DNA from 2 places in the Oceanobacillus sp. FSL K6-2867 genome. Region 2 is predicted to be linked to the other one. Evidence: predicted binding sites of a transcription regulator. Region 2 holds the regulator's gene; the other holds the start of a gene.

Region 1 (9,500 bases), 1.0 Mb from region 2:
CTGAAAATGAAAATCCACATAACATCAAGAAAGTGCCAATATAGAGAGAAAATAAAAGATTTATTGGTCGTTTCTAATGTCAGGCCACGCTTTTTAATTTGCAAGAGAATAGCAATTCCCCAGAACAAACCAAAGGTTACGTGGGCACCGTGTGTTCCAAGTGTTGTTAATAGAATGCCGGTAAAGCCACTAGTTTGCAGTGTTGCTCCTACATGGTAATAGTGAACAAATTCATAAATCTCAACGCTAAGGAATGTTGCGCCAAGAAGTAAGGTTACAGCTAAGAAGCCTAACATTGCTTTTGGGCGATTTAAACGCATAGCGTTAATTGCAAGACCGATTGTAAAACTACTTGTTAATAGTACAACCGTTTCAATTAAAACAGGTGTTATTTCAAAGATTTCTGCACCACTAGGTCCATTTCCAAATCTGTTTTCATAAATGAAAAACGAGGTAAATAGTGTTGCAAAAAGCATGATTTCAGCGCCTAGGAAAACCCAGAAGCCTAAGATATTCATTTCATTTTTGTGTGTTCCGTATTCAAGAGGTTGCGAGTGATCTATCTTCATTTCTTAGCACCTCCAAATTTCTCTTCTGTTTCTTTAACTTCTTCTTCAGAAATATAACGCCCTTGATCATTTTCAAATGAGCTATACATCATGCATCCGAAGAATGCAATGGCTGCGATAATAACGGCTGGCCAAATACTAAACACAAACGAGAATCCAAATACAAAGAGGATACCAGCCATTATAATTGGTATACCACTATTATTAGGCATGTGGATTTTACTAATTTTTTCTTTAAATAAAGTATGGGTCTTTTTCTTATGATCCCAGAATGCTTGGCTTGAGTTTACTTCAGGTGTAATTGCAAAGTTGTACTCAGGTACTGGGTTATGTGTCGCCCATTCTAATGAACGACCATTCCATGGATCATCTCCAACATTTCTAGGTGAGTTTTTAATACTATAGAAAATATTGTAAGCGATCAGGATGAATGCAATTGCCATTAAACCTGCTCCAACAAATGAAACCATGTTCAACGGACCAAAACCTGTAGCTTCCGAGTAAGTGTACATACGACGAGCTTGCCCGTCTAAACCAGTGATGTACATTGGGAAGAATGCTAACACAAAGCCGACAACGTTAAACCAGAAAGCCCATTTCCCGATTCGTTCGTTCAGGATAAAACCGAACATTTTTGGCCACCAATACGTTAATCCAGCTAGCATTGCGTAAACAACACCAGGAATAATTGTATTGTGGAAGTGTGCAACTAAGAACATTGTGTTGTGATATTGATAGTCAGCACTAGCCATTGCAAGCATTACACCAGTTACGCCCCCAACTGTGAAAAGTGGAATGAAGGCTACTGAATAAAGCATTGGGACGGTAAACCTTATTTTACCTTTCCACATCGTCAGGAGCCAGTTAAATATCTTAATCCCGGTTGGTATGGCAATTGCCATCGTTGTAATCGAGAAGATACTATTTGTTAATGCGCCCTGTCCCATTGTAAAGAAATGGTGTACCCATACAAAGAATGAGAGCAGGGAAATTAACACCATGGATGCAACCATTGATTTATATCCATATAAGTTCCGTTGTGAGAAGGTCGAAATAATCTCACTGTAAATACCGAATGCTGGAAGGATCAAAATGTAAACCTCTGGATGTCCCCAAACCCAGAACAGGTTTGCCCAGTACATATCCATTCCGCCATTGCCTGTCGCAAAGAATGAAGTTCCAAATTGACGGTCTAGCGTTCCCATTAAAAGTGCTACTGTTAAAACTGGGAAAGCAAACACAATAATTACGTTTGTGATGAGGGCTGACCATGTAAATAGTGGCATTTTCATTAATTTCATGCCAGGAGCTCTCATTTTGAAAATCGTTACGATAAAGTTAATACCTGTCATCAATGTTCCAAGACCAGAAATCTGCAGTGCCCACATGTAATAGTTTACGCCAACAGATTGACTGAACTCATTACCCGCCAGTGGGAAGTAGTTGGTCCATCCTGCGTCAGGGGAGCCACCAATAACAAATGAAATATTAAATAGCATTGCTCCTGCAAAGAATAACCAGAAGCTAAGTGCGTTTAGTCTCGGAAATGCAACGTCACGAGCACCGATTTGCAGTGGTACGATGTAGTTCATTAATCCGATAACGAACGGCATCGCCATAAAGAAGATCATTACAACTCCGTGTGTTGTAAAAACCTCATTATAATGTTGAGCGTTTAAGAATTCCATTTCAGGACTGGAAAGCTGTATACGCATCATGATAGCATCTGCGCCACCACGGAATAGCATTAGTAAAGCGGAAATTAAATACATTATACCGATTCGTTTATGGTCAGTCGTTGTTAACCATTCGTTCCATAAATAGCCCCATTTTTTAAAGTAAGTTAATCCGGCAAAGATTGCGATGGAAACAAGAACAATTGCTACCATGGATGCATAAATCATTGGATCTGGATGGGGGATAGCGAATCTTTCAAAAAATTCCATGTTTGTTACTCCTTTCGAGAAGTTCAAATACATTTAGATTATTAATCTAGCTGTTCTATTCGTAGTCTTTCAAGTTAATGATGATCATGCTCTGATTCATCATGTTGATCATGCTCATCATCAGATGACCCATGATTATGTCCACCATGTTCACCTTCAGGTGCTGGTGCAAATTCAAGATGTGTTCCTGTGAAAGAAAGCTGACCTAGATGCCCAGGTTCTAACAATTCATTGAATACATCTTCTGTTAATGGATCAGCGGTAGCCTGAATATCTTCTACCCAAGTATCGAATTCATCTTGTGGCATTGCTTTAACGTTAAACGTATTTTCAGCAAAACCTTCACCACTGAAGTTAGCATTTCTGCCCATGAATTCTCCAGATGATTCAGCCGCTAAGTTAATCGTTGTTACCATGTCAGCCATCGCGTATTTTTGTCCGGCTAACTGCGGTATCCAAAAGCTTGTAATTGGACCGTGTGAGTATAGCTTGAACTGGACGGAACGGTCTGTTGGGATAAATACATAATTGACTGTTTCAATATCTTCTTCTGGATAGCTGAAATGCCATTTCCAGTTTGATGAAGAAGCGTATATTACCAACGGCTCTTGATCTTCATATCCTTCTGGCACTGTTTCAACTTGGTAGGTTGATACAACAGAGACAATGGATAGGAAGATGACAATTAAAATTGGTATACCAACAATAATTCCTTCGACAATCGGATTCCCCTCAATATGCGGTGGTTCATAATCATCATCCTGTTTTGATGCGCGGTATTTTACAAGGATAACGATAAGTAATACGAGTACGGCAATAACAATGAACGACATTGTAAAGATGGATATCCATATAACATCAGCGGTAGTTTCAGCTTGTGGTCCCTTTGGATCTAAAACTAATAAAGGCTCACAACCTGTTAACACTGTGGCTATAGTGAAAATGAATGTTAGTAAGGTCCATTTAAGTTTCATGTATATACCCCTTTCTGTTAATAATCTGTTTTTTTGCGCAATATAAAGGTAAACACAAATATCGTCCTATATAATAGTACGCAATTGCTTAAAATACAAGAGTATGAGAAATGCTTCACAAAATGTTCATGAAGATTTGTAGATTTAGTGGAGAAAGGTAACTTCTGGATACAAAGGCACAAAAAATAGTTGCTTTTAACACAAAAATGTGCTTTTTATTTTTGTTTTATGCAAGTGAGAAAAATTCTTATATTTAATGATGAAAAGGCTTTTCAAATTTTACAGTATTTTTATGCTAGACTCATAGTCTATTAAAAATCGAATGAATTATGAAAAGACTCATAAACTTGATAAAGACAATAAAAAAATTATTTGTAATATGTGAACTAAAGGTATATGATATGATTTATGTCATTAGAAAAATTCGGGTGATCAATGTTTAGTTTAATGTAAGGGAGAAAGGTTTATGGAATCATCAATTAATCAGAATGTCCGGCCGAAATATGGAATTTTAGCGATACTTATGGTTGGTGCATTTATTTCATTTTTGAATAATACACTGTTAAATGTTGCATTGCCATCCATAATGATAGACCTTGATGTAAGTACTTCTGTCGTTCAATGGTTAACAACTGGGTATATGCTAATTAATGGTGTATTAATTCCGACGACAGCATTTTTGATTCAAAAATACTCTGTGCGTCGCTTGTTCTTAGTCGCGATCGGCTTGTTTTTATGCGGTACTTTTATTGCGGGTATTGCACATTCATTTCCCATCTTGTTAGCTGCACGAATGGTGCAGGCATCAGGGTCGGCAATTATGATGCCGTTGTTAATGAATGTTATGTTAATAAGTTTTCCAATCTCGAAGCGTGGAACAGCGATGGGGGTTTTCGGCTTAATTTTAATGTTTGCTCCAGCAATTGGACCAACACTTTCCGGATGGATTGTTGAGCACTATGATTGGAGAATGCTATTCCATTTTGTAACACCAATTGCAGCTGTCGTGTTTTTACTCGGCTTTTTCCTATTGAAGGGTAAAAAAGAAAAAGTGGCTATTACTCTGGATTTGCTTTCTTTAATCTTGTCCAGTATAGGGTTCGGCGGTCTGCTTTACGGTTTTAGCTCTGCAGGATCAAAGGGATGGGATAGTTTGCAGGTGTATGGAACAATTACGTTTGGGGTTATCGCACTTATCTGGTTTATACTTCGACAATCAAAGCTTGAAAAGCCAATGCTGAATTTCGATGTGTTTAAGTATCCAATGTTCTCTTTAGCATCTGTCATTTCAATGGTTGTGAACATTGCGATGTTTTCCGGATTTTTATTGCTTCCGATTTATGCACAAACAATTCGCGGTATTTCACCGATGGAAACGGGGTTAATGCTATTACCGGGCGCGCTCCTGAATGCATTTATGTCGCCAGTCACGGGGCGATTGTTTGATCGGTATGGCGGACGGGTGTTGGCACTTACCGGCTTATCAATTATGACGATCACAACATATTGCTTTAGTAACTTAACGGTTGAGACGGGATACTTCACACTTATGCTGCTGCATGCAATGCGTATGCTAGGTCTATCTATGGTTATGATGCCAGTTTCAACCAATGGTCTAAATCAGCTGCCTGCAGAATATTACCCACATGGAACTGCAATGAATAATACGTTGAATCAGGTATCTGGAGCAATTGGTACGGCGTTATTAATAACGATTATGTCAATTCGCGAGAGTGTATATGCAAACCGTTTAACCGAGGCGGTAACAGGTAGTATAACAGCAGAAACACAACAGCAAATTGCTTTAGAAGCAATGCTGGGTGGAATTAATGATGCATTTTTCATTTCTACTTTTATTATTGCAATAGCAATTATCCTTGCCAGCTTTTTGAAACGAGCGAAGCAAGGAGATATTAAAATGATGTAAATCATCTTAAGCCCGATACAAAATTTTGTATCGGGCTTACTTATTTAGAGGTGTTTTAATAGTTCAGAGATAGCTCTTTTGCTCAATAGGTGATAGGGAAAGCATCCGATTGTCCAGTTTAATCAGACCATTTAAAATGATTTTAAGGTATTTTTAACTTTAATAGTTTTTCATTTTATTAGCTAAGTCCATATCAAAATCAAAAAACGACGAGTTAAATAGTTCTGACTTCAGAAAATCAAGAACAGAAACTGGCAGAAAAATGAAGAATGACCATGTTTCCTAACATTGATACAATAGAAGAAGAGCAGTATACTCATTATAGATTTAAGTTAATAAAGGAATTTTCTCTATTAATTATAGAAGTATTCAATTCTGTTTAAAAACAGATTAGTAGGTATGACATAATCGCCTTGTATTTTAACCAATATTATTAAATTTGCGTGAAAGGGGAGATACCATGAAATTTTTTCATACCGCAGATTGGCACTTAGGAAAACTTGTACAGGGTATCTATATGACAGAGGATCAGCGTTACGTATTGGAACAATTTATTCAAGCAGTTAAGGAAGAAAAGCCGGATGCGGTCATTATTGCAGGTGATTTATATGACCGAGCAGTGCCGCCAATTGAAGCAGTTCACTTATTGGATGAAGTGCTGGAAACGATTGTGCAAAAATTAAAAACACCTGTTATTGCGATTGCAGGAAACCACGATAGTCCAAGCAGGTTAAACTTTGGAAGCAGCTTAATGAAAAATCATGGTTTTCATATTGTTGGTAATCTAACAAAGGAATTAGAGCCGGTTATTTTAGAGGATGAATTTGGAAAGGTATATTTCCATCTGATTCCGTACTGTGATCCAAGTGTTGTAAGAAATATATTTGAAGATGAGGATATACGCACGCATAATGCCGCTGCCAAAAAGCTTATCGAACAAATATCCCTGCAGATGGACGCCACCGCCCGTCATGTTGCAGTTGGACATGCTTTTGTAACACCGCATGCCAAAGAGGAGGAAAATACAAGTGATTCTGAACGGCCGCTTTCCATAGGTGGTGCAGAATATGTCGCTAGTGAACACTATATGCCATTTCACTACACAGCATTGGGACATTTACATCAGGCACATTACGTAGTCGATGAAAAAATACGTTATTCCGGATCAATTTTAAAATATTCTTTATCCGAGGAACACCATAAAAAAGGCTTTCATATCGTAGAGATGGATGCTTCTGGGTATGTTACGGTTGAAAAACGTCTCTTGAAACCTCGAAGAGATATTCGCATGGTTGAAGCTTACTTAGAAGATTTATTGAATCATCCCATCAATCAAGATTATGTATTTGTTCGATTGCTGGACGAGACACCGGTTTTATCACCGATGGAGAAGGTGCGGTCTGTCTATCCAAATGCTATGCATGTTGAGCGTAAAAGCTATTCAATAATGCCTGTTGCTTCAACAGAGGATCGAGTGATTAATCGAGCCAAGATGAGCGACGTGGATTTATTTAAGGCATTTTATAATGAAGTAAAAGGCAGCAGTGCAACAAGTGAAATGGAGAATATTTTTAAAGAAACATTGGATGAACTATTAAAGGATGCAAATGAAACAAATGAGTCTCTGAAAGAGAAAGCGTCTGTATCGAATTAAAACGATATAAAAGAAAGGAGTGCAAATAAGTTGAAACCACTTCAATTATCAATGACAGCATTTGGTCCATATAAAAATACAGAAACGATTGACTTTAGAGAGCTGGAAGAGACGAATCTATTTGTTATATCAGGAAATACAGGAGCTGGAAAAACAACAATCTTTGATGGTATTGCTTTTGCATTATATGGCAGTGCAAGCGGGGCGGACCGGGAAGATATAAAGGCACTTCGCAGTGATTTCGCTGATGATAACATCCATACTGCTGTGGAGTTGGAATTTTCTTTAAATGGACACGTGTATCGGATACTCCGCCAGTTAGGTCATGTAAAAAAAGGAAATAAATCGAAAACTGGGGAACGTTATGAGTTCTTTGAAAAAGTAGATGACAAAGAAATTCCATGTGTTGACAGACAAATTGTATCTGAAATCAATAAAAAGGTAGAAACTATTATTGGCTTAACGCAAGACCAATTTAAGCAAATTGTGATGCTGCCACAAGGTGAATTTCGCAAACTATTAACGTCGGACACGGAGAATAAAGAATCTATTTTAAGAAGGCTTTTTAAAACAGAACACTACAAGCATCTCAGTGAACGATTGAAAAATAGGAAACATACAGTTGAACAACAATATAACCAAGTAAGACAAACACTTGACCACTATATATCAACCATTTATTCTGTCCTGCCTAAACGTGAGGATTCCACATTAGCAAGTGTGCTGGCTGCAGAACATTACCACACGCAGCAGATTATCGCTGGGCTGGAAACGGAGGCTGATCATTACCTTAAGCAAATCGAAAACGATGAAAAAGCATATGAAGCAGCATATCGCAAACACGATGAGAAGCAAAATGCTTTCCACGAGGCACACGCATTAAATGAACGATTTAATGAGTTGGATATAAAAGAGAAGCGCTTGAAGCAGCAGAAAGAGCAAGTACCAATGTTTGCAAAGAAAGAAAAGAAATTAGAAGCAGCAGGGCGAGCAAGTACAATTGAAATTTATGAAAAGCAGGTTTCTGATTGGCAAAAGGAAACAAAGGAGAAGAAACATGTATTAGAAAATGCAGAAGTTGCTCTGAAGCTAGCTGAAACAAAACTTGAAAAAGCAGCATCTTTTTATAAGGAAGAGGAAAGTAAAAAGGATTTAAGAGAAGAAACAGGGAAGAAGCTAGATCGATTAACTGATTATTTACCAATCGTAAAAGATATCGATCAACAAAAAAATAAATTGGAAAAGCTTGTGAAAGAAGGTCAGCAAACTCGATCTGAACTGGAAAGACGTAAAGAAGAGCTTCATAGCAAAAATGAATCGGCTGAGAAATACCAGGTTCAAATTAAGCAGCTTGATGAGGAGGTAAACCAATTTCATGATAAGAAACAGCAACTGCTCGAGATGAGGGAGCGTGCAAAGCTGCTGCAAGGTTACATGGATTTATCCAAGCAAAAAGGCAAGCTTGAACAAGTCCTTTCCATAAAAGAAGAGGAATTTAAGCAGGCGAAAGAGCATTATCAGCTTCAGGAGCAAGCTTGGCTAGCTAATCAGGCAGTTGTTTTAGCAAACCACTTGCATGATGGAGGAGCATGTCCTGTTTGTGGCAGTATCGAGCATCCAAATAAGGCAACAGCACAAAAAGATGCTATTACAAAAGAACAACTGGAAACTTTGAGAAAAGAATTGGACACAAAGAATGATTTGTACAGAAATGCTCAAGCTGATTTAAAGTCTAAATTAGCCCAGCATCAAGAAAAAGAAACAGAAATAGCAGAATATGCGATTCCGCTTGATACTGTTGCGTCCGTTTTTGAACAATTGGTAGAAAAGGGGAAAAAGCTAGCAGCTGAAGTAACAGCTTTAGAAAAGAAACGCTCCGAATTAAAAGAGCAAAAAGAAGTACAAGAAAACTTAACCGCAGTTATAAAACAGCTAGAACCAAAAAAAGAACAGCTTGAAAAGGAATATCAGAATCTGGTAACTTCCTATGAATCGCAAAAAGCTGTATATCAGGAACGGTTACGAAACATCCCTGATGAAGTTAGGGAGCTGTCGGAGCTAGAGAAGCAATTAAACGAGACGAAAAAAATGAAAGAAAATCTAGAAAGACAGTGGGAAGAAGCACAAGCTGAGCTGCAAAAAGCAAAAGAAGAGCAAGCAAGCGCAAGTTCAAACCAAATGCATGCTAAAAAACAATTGTACGAAACGAATGAGAAACACAAGATTGCAGAAATTCAATTTCATGAAGCGATGCAAGATGCTGGATTTCAATCGATTGAAACTTATCGTGAGGCAAAAATATCTGCGGCTAATCAGCAGGCATTAAAAAATGAGATTGAACAGTTTAAACAAAGCTTGTCCGCGCTAACAGAACAGGTTGCTGATTTAAAAACAGGCTTAAAAGCAAAATCGCGAATTGATTTAACGGTA
Region 2 (9,500 bases):
AACGTCGATACTTTCTAAAATTGACTTGATATTTTTTAATGCCTGTCCAGTCTGCTCTTTTACACCGCCAGCTACCAATCTTCCAGTTTTTGGATCAATAGGTAATTGAGCCGAAAGATTATTGTAATGTGAGAAAGACACAGTTTGTGTAGATAGACTACTTGTTGGTGCATTTGCCGTGTTATTTGTAAGTTTGATGAGGTCACCTGCTTGTGGTGCGTTTGGAATTGTACCTTCACCATGTGAAACAAGTGCTTCAATTTGAACCAGGGCATCCATAGGCAAAGCTGCAACTGCAACTGTTGTCCGCGAAGGAACATAGGTTGGGAAGAATGTTTTATAAACTTCGTCTACAGCGTCAACATCTTTGATATCCTTAACGAATACAGTGATTCTAACAACATCGCTCATAACATGATCGATGCTTTCAACAATTGCCTTGATATTTTTAAAGCACTGTTCAGCCTGTTCTTTAATACCACCAGCTACCAATTTACCAGTTTGGGGTTCGATAGGTAATTGAGCTGAAAGATTATTGTAATGAGAGAAAGCTACAGTTTGTGAATATAGACCGTTACCGTTTGGAGCATTTTCCGTATTTCTTGCTAGTACTGTGTTATAGTTGCTCATGATGTATTCTCCTTTTTGATAAATTTATTAATAGATCTATTTATTAATCAAGTTTTGCACCGAAAAAACAGTCTAAATCATGGTTCCGTGATTGCAAAGGCGAAAACGGATTCACAGTGAGAATTGCACTAGTACAAAAATGCACATATGCTTTGACTCAACCAATGTAAATTTTCGCACATTTTTTTAAAAGACCTCACTAGACACAAACTGCGTTTTTGAGCAAGTCCGTTTTGGTTTAACTTGCAACCTAGTTAGGCTTTAATGTCTGTTTTTTGCTGCTAGACTTGAATTAGTAACCCCTCGAGTGGTTACTAAGATTGCTATTATAGCAGTTTTTCTTTATATTTACTACTACATTTTGCTTTCTTTCTTCGATCGTTTAACCTTTTAGAGGATACGTTGAAAAGCATCTAACATTTTTTGACAGAAAGGCAGGGTTTATGACGCCCTTTTTAAAATATTATTAGATAATGAATACCCCTAAATAACTAAGTAATTCATAGGTGTTCACATTATTAATTGCAAATATTCCCTTCTTATCCGCAGCCAGCTTAAACCGGGTTTATGCTACTGATCAGATTTAAAGCTGTTCTTTGTAAATATCACTTGCTTCCTTTAGGCCATCAATCAACTCATCGTATATATCCGTTGTATTTTGTCGATTTTCTCGTGACCAATCGCGGTTTTTAAAGAAAGATTTACGTAATTCTGCTGTAAGTTCTAACTGTACACCCGCTCGAAGCTGATTATCATTGACAATATTTTCTTCACTCACTCCTGATATATGGTCAGGAGCATCTTCAACTTGGAATCCTCGGTTCTGAAGATAATCGCGTACCAATTCCTTATATTCTTCGTTTCTTCCACCTAGGTATATAATAGGTTCCTCTCCTTGATACCCATGAATAGATAAAGCGCTTACAGAATTTTGCGCTATCCTTCGTCCAGTCGGTTCGTCAAAACGCTTAGAGGTTAGATGTAAAATCTCGTTGTTCGTTGACTTTATACCTGTAAAAAGGTAATAAGAAATATTCATCTGATTTGCCAGACCTTTTGCTACCTCCGAGGTCCCTGGTTCAATTCCTCCGCCGTGGATAGCGATGACGGTAATATCACTGTCACGTTGTTTATAGTTAATTTCGTAATCTTCATTCAGTACTTCATGTTCCTTTAAATCTTCATAGGAATCATAATACCCTGCTGCACTTACAGTAGTTAAAAAGCTGAGTGGTAATAAGAATGAGCTGGAGAGGAAAAGTGCATGGCAATATTTATTAAATTTATTCATGTCAAACATCCTTTTTCGTAGAATATGATGTTTGACATTAATTGTGTATATGTTGTGTAAAAATAACTGTTAAAACCTTTAAGTAGCTGTTTTTCGTAAGTTGAGGAAAACATATTTATAGGTAACTAGGAGAAGAGGCTTCCCAAAAGTTCAATGAACTAAAGGTATTGTGAAAGGCCTTGAAATACCAACAGGGAGCTCCGGGAGTAAAGTCCTGAATATTTAAAGTCTTGATATCAAGTAGAAAGATAGTAAAATTTTGGATATTTAACTAGATATATCTCATGTAATATTAATCTTTTAAATCCAAAATTTTCGACGACCTCAAAGGTTCAAGATCAAGTCATTGACCAATTAGAGGAATGCTTACTATAACAACGACTTCATCTTTGCAAAAATCCTATCGTCACTAAGAATGTTCACATGGTGCCTCCCCAAAAAAAATTAGAGGGTAAAAATCTAATTTTCGGGGGATTTTTCTGGCTAAATATAGTGAGGGATTTAAAATAAAGCTTGTTACAAAGTATTTATACGGCAACCTAGGATATAAATCATTGACCAAAAATATAATATGGGTAGCGAAACATCAATATTGAATGGATTAAAAAGAAGAACTATCTTCACATAAAAATGGGAAAAATGAAAAAGGACGCTTCCGCAAAAGTGAGAACTTTATACGAAAACGCCCTTTTAAACTTAAATTTATAATAAATGTTACCTTTATGTTACCTTTTAGTTTGACGGGGTTCGCAACAGCATCCCAAACGTTGATAAATCAACAATTAGGGGTGGCTTATTACATCATGCCGCCCATTCCACCCATGCCGCCCATGTCAGGCATTGCAGGTGCACCGCCTTCTTCAGGCTTATCAGCTACAACAGCTTCAGTTGTTAATAGCATAGCCGCTACAGATGCTGCGTTTTGTAGTGCAGAACGTGTTACTTTTGTTGGGTCAACGATTCCAGCTTCAACCATGTTTACCCACTCGTTCGTTGCTGCGTTGTATCCTACGCCAACTTTTTCGTTTTTCAAACGTTCTACGATGATAGAACCTTCTAAACCAGCGTTTTGAGCAATTTGACGAACTGGCTCTTCAATTGCGCGAAGCACGATTTTCACACCAGTTGCTTCATCGCCTTCCAGGTTTAGTTCACTTACTTTGTTGTATACATTGATTAGGGCAGTACCACCACCGGATACGAAGCCTTCTTCAACTGCAGCACGCGTTGAGTTCAATGCATCTTCAATACGTAGTTTGCGCTCTTTTAATTCCGTTTCTGTTGCAGCACCAACTTTAACTACTGCTACACCACCAGATAATTTAGCTAGGCGCTCTTGTAATTTTTCTTTATCAAATTCAGAAGTTGTTTCTTCTGCTTGTGCACGGATTTGAGCAACACGACCAGAGATTGCTTCTGGGTTACCAGCACCCTCAACAACTGTTGTGTTTTCTTTTGTTACAACAACTTTTGAAGCACGTCCAAGTTGTTCAATTGTAGCGCTCTTCAAGTCTAATCCAAGGTCTTCTGTAATCACTTCTCCACCAGTCAGGATAGCAATATCTTCAAGCATTGCTTTACGACGGTCACCGAATCCTGGAGCTTTAACAGCTACAGCGTTGAATGTTCCACGAAGTTTGTTTACTACTAATGTTGCAAGTGCTTCGCCTTCAACATCTTCAGCGATTAATAATAGTGGTTTACCTTGTTGAACTACTTGCTCAAGTACTGGTAATACTTCTTGGATGTTACCGATTTTCTTATCTGTAATAAGAATATATGGATCTTCTAATACTGCTTCCATTTTATCTTGGTCAGTAACCATGTATGGTGAAGAGTATCCACGGTCAAATTGCATACCTTCAACAACCTCTAGCTCTGTGTTGAAGCCTTTTGATTCTTCAATTGTAATAACACCGTCATTACCAACACGTTCCATCGCCTCAGCAATTAAGTTACCAACTTCATCATCAGATGCAGAGATAGCTGCGATTTGTGCGATAGATTCTTTGCTCTCAACTGGTTGTGAAATTGCTTTTAACTCTTCAACAGCACTTGCTACAGCTTTCTCAATACCACGGCGAATACCTACAGGGTTTGCACCAGCTGTAACGTTTTTCAATCCTTCGTGAATCATTGCTTGTGCAAGAACAGTTGCAGTAGTCGTACCATCACCAGCTACATCATTTGTTTTAGATGCAACTTCAGATACAAGCTGTGCACCCATGTTTTCAAAAGCATCTTCCAATTCGATTTCTTTAGCAATGGTTACCCCATCATTAGTAATTAGAGGTGAGCCGAATTTTTTATCTAAAACAACGTTACGTCCTTTTGGTCCTAACGTTACTTTTACAGCGTTTGCTAATGTATCTACACCGCGCAGCATTGCTCCACGTGCGTCTTCATTGAACTTAATATCTTTAGCCACTTAAAATTCCTCCCTTAAAATAATCATTCAAAAGTTTATTTGTCGTCGTTCATGTATGTGTTGTGTTAAGGTTAGCTTACTACAGCTAAAATGTCATTTTCACGAAGAATTAAGTATTCTGTACCTTCGTACTTCACTTCAGTACCAGCAAATTTAGAGAAAATAATGCGGTCTCCTTCAGCAACTTCAAGTGCCACTTTTTCTCCATTTTCAGTTACACGGCCAGATCCTACTGCTACTACGCGACCTTCCTGTGGTTTTTCCTTTGCAGAGTCCGGTAGTACGATACCGCTTGCAGTTGTTTCTTCTTGTTCAACAAGTTCGATAACAACACGATCTCCTAGTGGTTTAATCATGTAGAATGCCTCCTCAATTCTATATCGTATTTAGATGTATTAGCACTCTCATTCAGTGAGTGCTAATTTCTATATTCATAATAATTAATCCTATAAAAAAATGCAAGCAATGTGTCTATTATTTTTTTGCTTCTAACAATTTTTTTCTAAGTAGGGCTTATAATATTAACAGACAAGAGAATATGTTAAAATACCAACTATGATAATCAATAAATGAACCTTGTCATACATATACTAAAAACTACATCAAGCAAAAGGAGTCGTTTTACTTGGCACGAAGATATTGGTATGTCATTTTAACTTATATACTTATGCAGCTTTCTGCGTTTCCCGTTAGTCTGCTTGCAAAACATCACTATATCCCTGTACAAGCTGTCGTTTATTGGTCCATTTTCAGCTTTATTTTTGGTCTTCTCATTATATTGTGGATCTTGAAGCCTGACATGCAGATGAGACATGCACGGGATGCTGCACCAATGAGTTCGATGGTACTATGGTCAATACTCGGTGTATTTATGGCTTTCTTCGCTCAAGGGATTGCTACAGCGATTGAAATTTATGTCTTAGGAATTTCACCAGGATCAGAAAACACACAAGGTATTATGAATATAGCCCGTGCAGCACCGTTATTTATTATTATCCCAGCTATAATCGCACCGATACTGGAGGAAATTATTTTCCGAAAAATTATCTTCGGCAGTCTCTATAAGCGTATGAATTTCTTCTTCGCTGGCTTGATATCCGCCCTCATCTTTGGATTTATACATGAAGGGTTGGAACACATACTAATTTACGCATCGATGGGATTTGTATTTGCATTTCTTTACGTCAAAACAAAACGAATTCTCGTTCCGATTATTGTTCACGCTGCAATGAATACATTAGTTGTCGTTGGGCAATATTCTATGGATCCGGAAGAAATGCAGCGCCAGCTTGAACAAATGCAGCGTCAGGTTGAGCAATTGCAAATGATTCTCATTGGAGGTTAACGAATGATTAATTCTCTTATCGTTAAAGCGATTATTTATCTCATAATGGCAATCATTTTTATTTACGTTGCAGTCCAAAGCAAAGGGGAAACAATTTGGAATCCCAATACACTTATTTTTGCTGCTGTAGCAACACTTGCCTTTGGGGTTGCACTCCGATTGCTTGGCAAGTACCTTCGGATAAAGAAAAAGAAATAACAATCAAAAAGAAGGCTGTTTCTCTTTTAAAACAGCCTTCTTTCTTATTATTGAATAGACTTTAATTTATCTGTCCATTCATCCTTATTCTCAATTATTTTTTCAAACGTAGTATAGCGGATAACATATAAATCATTATCTTTAGCAAATACTCTTGCTACTTCTTCCTGATCGAGCTGAATATCATCTTCCGTTAATGAAAAGTCAAAAAAACCTTCTTCTGCAGAATTAAATTCAAGCTCACCTGTAGTCATTTCTGTTAAATTCACTTCCATCATCTCGATAAAACCTTCAACACCTAACAACTCATCACCATCTGGATAATAATGAATCGTAAACAGCTCTGTAAAATTCGTTTGATCCTCATCAACTAAAAGAAATTCAGCAGTTGCTTCACCTTCTGCTTCCTCATAGTTTTCAAGCTCCCATTTTCCTTCATCAAACGGAATTTCTAAGCTCGTAATTGTGTCGATGTAAACACCTTCTGCTGCTATATCATCAGCCGTCTCCTCGATAACTTCCCCATTCTCATCAAGCATAATTATCTCACTCGGTTCTTCTGAACTATAAATTTTCCAAGTGCCATCATCCGGACGCAAAACATGAACCCCATGTGTCTCATTGTTCGCAAAGTCAGGACCATCGACCTTCATTGTAGTCTGTTTATATGAGATTGTTGCTTCCTCTTCTGACTTTTCCTCCACCACTAAATCAAATAATTCCATATCTAAAGTATATACCGATAATTGCTCAATTGTCGTACGTGTTGTGTCATATAACGGAGATTCACTATGTACGGTGTCCATATATGCTTCCAGATCATTTTCTGTTAATGCTTCCAGGTTTGCTTCAAGAACTGCAAATAATTCTTCATCCTCTGGAACAGCTTTTTCTTCTTCTGATGCTTCAGCCTCATCTTTCTCATTTTCCTCTGCATCATTCACTTCTTTACTTGCTTCAGCATCGTCGGTCTTTTGATTCGCATTATCACTGTCGTTCGAACATGCAGCAATAAATAAACTAATAAATAATACAAACATAATACCTAAAACCTTTTTCATACCCACGAATAAATTCCTCCTCTATCTTCGTATATTCCCAATACAGATTAACGCAATAATCAGTAAATAGATAGATGTCTTAAGGACCAATAATTTTCAGAAAAATAATAGTTCGATTTATCTAGTAATTATTTATCAGCTTGTTTCCAACCGCTGTATAAAACAGCATTTTTATGGACCTGATGCACATAGTTTATTGTATTTAACAGATATAAGCACATCCAAATCTTGCCATAAAAAAACAAGGCTTTTGACCTAAATTCAATAGCCTTGTAATAAAATAGAATTTCACAATGAATAATTTATTCTGGGTTATCTAACGAGTAATGCTTAAGGAAATAAACCAGGGCCTGTAATTCAACTGCAAGATCAATATGGTGCACCCGAATATGCTTCGGTACGGTAATCCTGGCAGGGGTAAAGTTAAGAATCCCTGAAATCCCCTTTTCCACCAGCTTATCGGTTATCACCTGTGCTTCAATTGCTGGAACGGTTAAGATAACGACTTTAATATCATCTAACTTTTCCTCTAAATCATTAATATGATAAACAGGAACCCCTCCAATATCCGTGCCAACCTTATCTATATCTGCATCAAATGCTGTGGTAATCCGGATATTATTGTTCTTCATAAAGTTATAATGGAGGAAGGCTGTACCTAAGTTTCCCACACCAATTAAAGCAACCTCTGTAACCTCATGCTGGTCCAGGGTACTTCGGAAAAACCCTAATAAATACTCTACATTATAGCCGTATCCCTTTTTTCCCAATGCGCCAAAGTAAGAAAAGTCTCTTCGAATTGTTGCAGAATCCACTTTTACTGCATCACTCAGCTCCTTTGAGGATACTCGCTTCTTCCCCTGCTGATTTAAGTTGTTAAGAAAACGATAATATAAAGGCAGCCGCTTGGCAGTAGCTTGTGGAATTTTGTTCTGATCCATCAATCTTCCTCTTTTCAATCCAATAGTTGTATATAATAAGTTCTTTCCTCTATTTTAACAGAAAACGTCAAATAAGTCGTGATATTTTTCACAATTCAGTTGCTTCGTCAAATAACTATCATATACACTGTAAATGGTGGGGTGAAAAAATGATATTAATGCAATTAAACGGAATTTCAAAATCCTTCGGTGCGGAAGAGATTTTATCAAATATTAAAATAGAAATTAAAGATAAAGATCGTATTGCTATTGTTGGCAGAAATGGTGCAGGTAAGTCAACATTACTTAAAATTATGGCACAAGAATTATCGTATGATGAAGGGGAATTTTTCCAACCGAAGGATCTTACATTCGGTTATTTATCTCAGCATATGACGTTAGAGTCAGGAAAAACCATTTGGGATGAGATGCTGGATGTGTTCTCCCATTTAAAATCTTTGGAAAAACAGCTTCGAACCTTGGAAAAGGAAATGGAGAAAGCCAACGAATTAACTGGGGAAGAATATGACAAAGTACTTAAAGAATACGACAAGCTTCAGCTGGCATATCAGACTAATGGAGGCTATACGTATGAATCAGACATTAGGGCTGTACTTAGTGGGTTAAATTTTGAGTCCTTTGATTATGGTACACCAATTGCAGAACTTAGTGGTGGACAAAAAACACGTCTTGCCCTAGGAAAATTACTGCTTCAAAAACCACAGCTGCTTATTCTCGATGAGCCGACCAACCATCTGGATATTGATACATTGTCATGGTTGGAAAACTATCTCGTTAATTATCCTGGCGCCATTGTCATCGTTTCACACGATCGGTACTTTCTTGATAAAACAGTTTCCATCGTGTATGAAATATCACGACATAAAACGCGAAAATACCATGGGACATACAGCAAGTACTTGGAGCAAAAAGCGCTGAATTATGAACAGGAATTAAAGGAATTTGAAAAGCAGCAAACTGAAATTAAAAAAATGGAAGACTTTATCCAGCGGAATATTGTACGTGCTTCGACTACAAAACGAGCACAAAGCAGGCGGAAGCAGCTTGAAAAAATAGAGCGCCTTGATCGGCCACTAGGTGATGAGTCATCCGCTTCCTTCTCCTTTCAAATTAATCGTAGAAGTGGAAATGATGTATTAAAAGTTGAAGAGCTTAGCTTACGTTATGAAAAAGAAGTGAACCCTATTTTTTCCAACATACGACTGGATATAAATCGCGGTGACCGTATCGCACTTGTTGGTCCGAATGGTGTAGGGAAAACTACATTACTTAAGGCCATCTTAGGTAGACTGCAAACTGAAAAAGGAAACATCCAGCTTGGTACGAATGTGCAAATTGGCTACTATGACCAGGAGCAGGCTGATCTTAATTCCACTAAAACAATTCTCCAGGAATTATGGGATGATTATCCTGCCATAAATGAAAAAGATATCCGCACGGTCTTGGGAAACTTCCTTTTTTCCGGTGATGATGTACTGAAACCGGTTCACACATTAAGTGGTGGTGAGAAAGCAAGACTTGCCCTTGCTAAGCTTAAAATGCAGCAAGCAAATTTCCTTATTATGGATGAGCCTACAAACCATTTGGATATTGATAGTAAAGAAGT

What was found. The regulator Rex, encoded in region 2, represses fermentation and respiration genes when NADH is low (regulators of the CRP and FNR family bind a similar motif). The targets are predictions, from matches to a motif close to TTGTGAAATATTTCACAA.
Region 1: a site for Rex is predicted at 3,593-3,610, ahead of qoxA (cytochrome aa3 quinol oxidase subunit II). Genes of this name have one in related genera too.

What each region holds. Positions count from the first base shown of each region.
Region 1 covers NZ_CP150144.1:351,159-360,658, reverse strand. Annotated here, with positions in the region: gene NSQ77_RS01695 (cytochrome (ubi)quinol oxidase subunit III) at 1-569, opposite strand, end outside; gene qoxB (cytochrome aa3 quinol oxidase subunit I) at 566-2,515, opposite strand; gene qoxA (cytochrome aa3 quinol oxidase subunit II) at 2,590-3,489, opposite strand; gene NSQ77_RS01680 (DHA2 family efflux MFS transporter permease subunit) at 3,956-5,416, shown strand; gene NSQ77_RS01675 (exonuclease SbcCD subunit D) at 5,877-7,070, shown strand; gene NSQ77_RS01670 (SMC family ATPase) at 7,101-9,500, shown strand, end outside.
Region 2 covers NZ_CP150144.1:1,357,198-1,366,697, forward strand. Annotated here, with positions in the region: gene NSQ77_RS06610 (RidA family protein) at 1-630, opposite strand, end outside; gene NSQ77_RS06615 (poly-gamma-glutamate hydrolase family protein) at 1,214-1,921, opposite strand; gene groL (chaperonin GroEL) at 2,718-4,349, opposite strand; gene groES (co-chaperone GroES) at 4,421-4,705, opposite strand; gene NSQ77_RS06630 (type II CAAX endopeptidase family protein) at 4,975-5,694, shown strand; gene NSQ77_RS06635 (YdiK family protein) at 5,698-5,892, shown strand; gene NSQ77_RS06640 (hypothetical protein) at 5,940-6,959, opposite strand; gene NSQ77_RS06645 (redox-sensing transcriptional repressor Rex) at 7,256-7,894, opposite strand; gene NSQ77_RS06650 (ABC-F family ATP-binding cassette domain-containing protein) at 8,044-9,500, shown strand, end outside.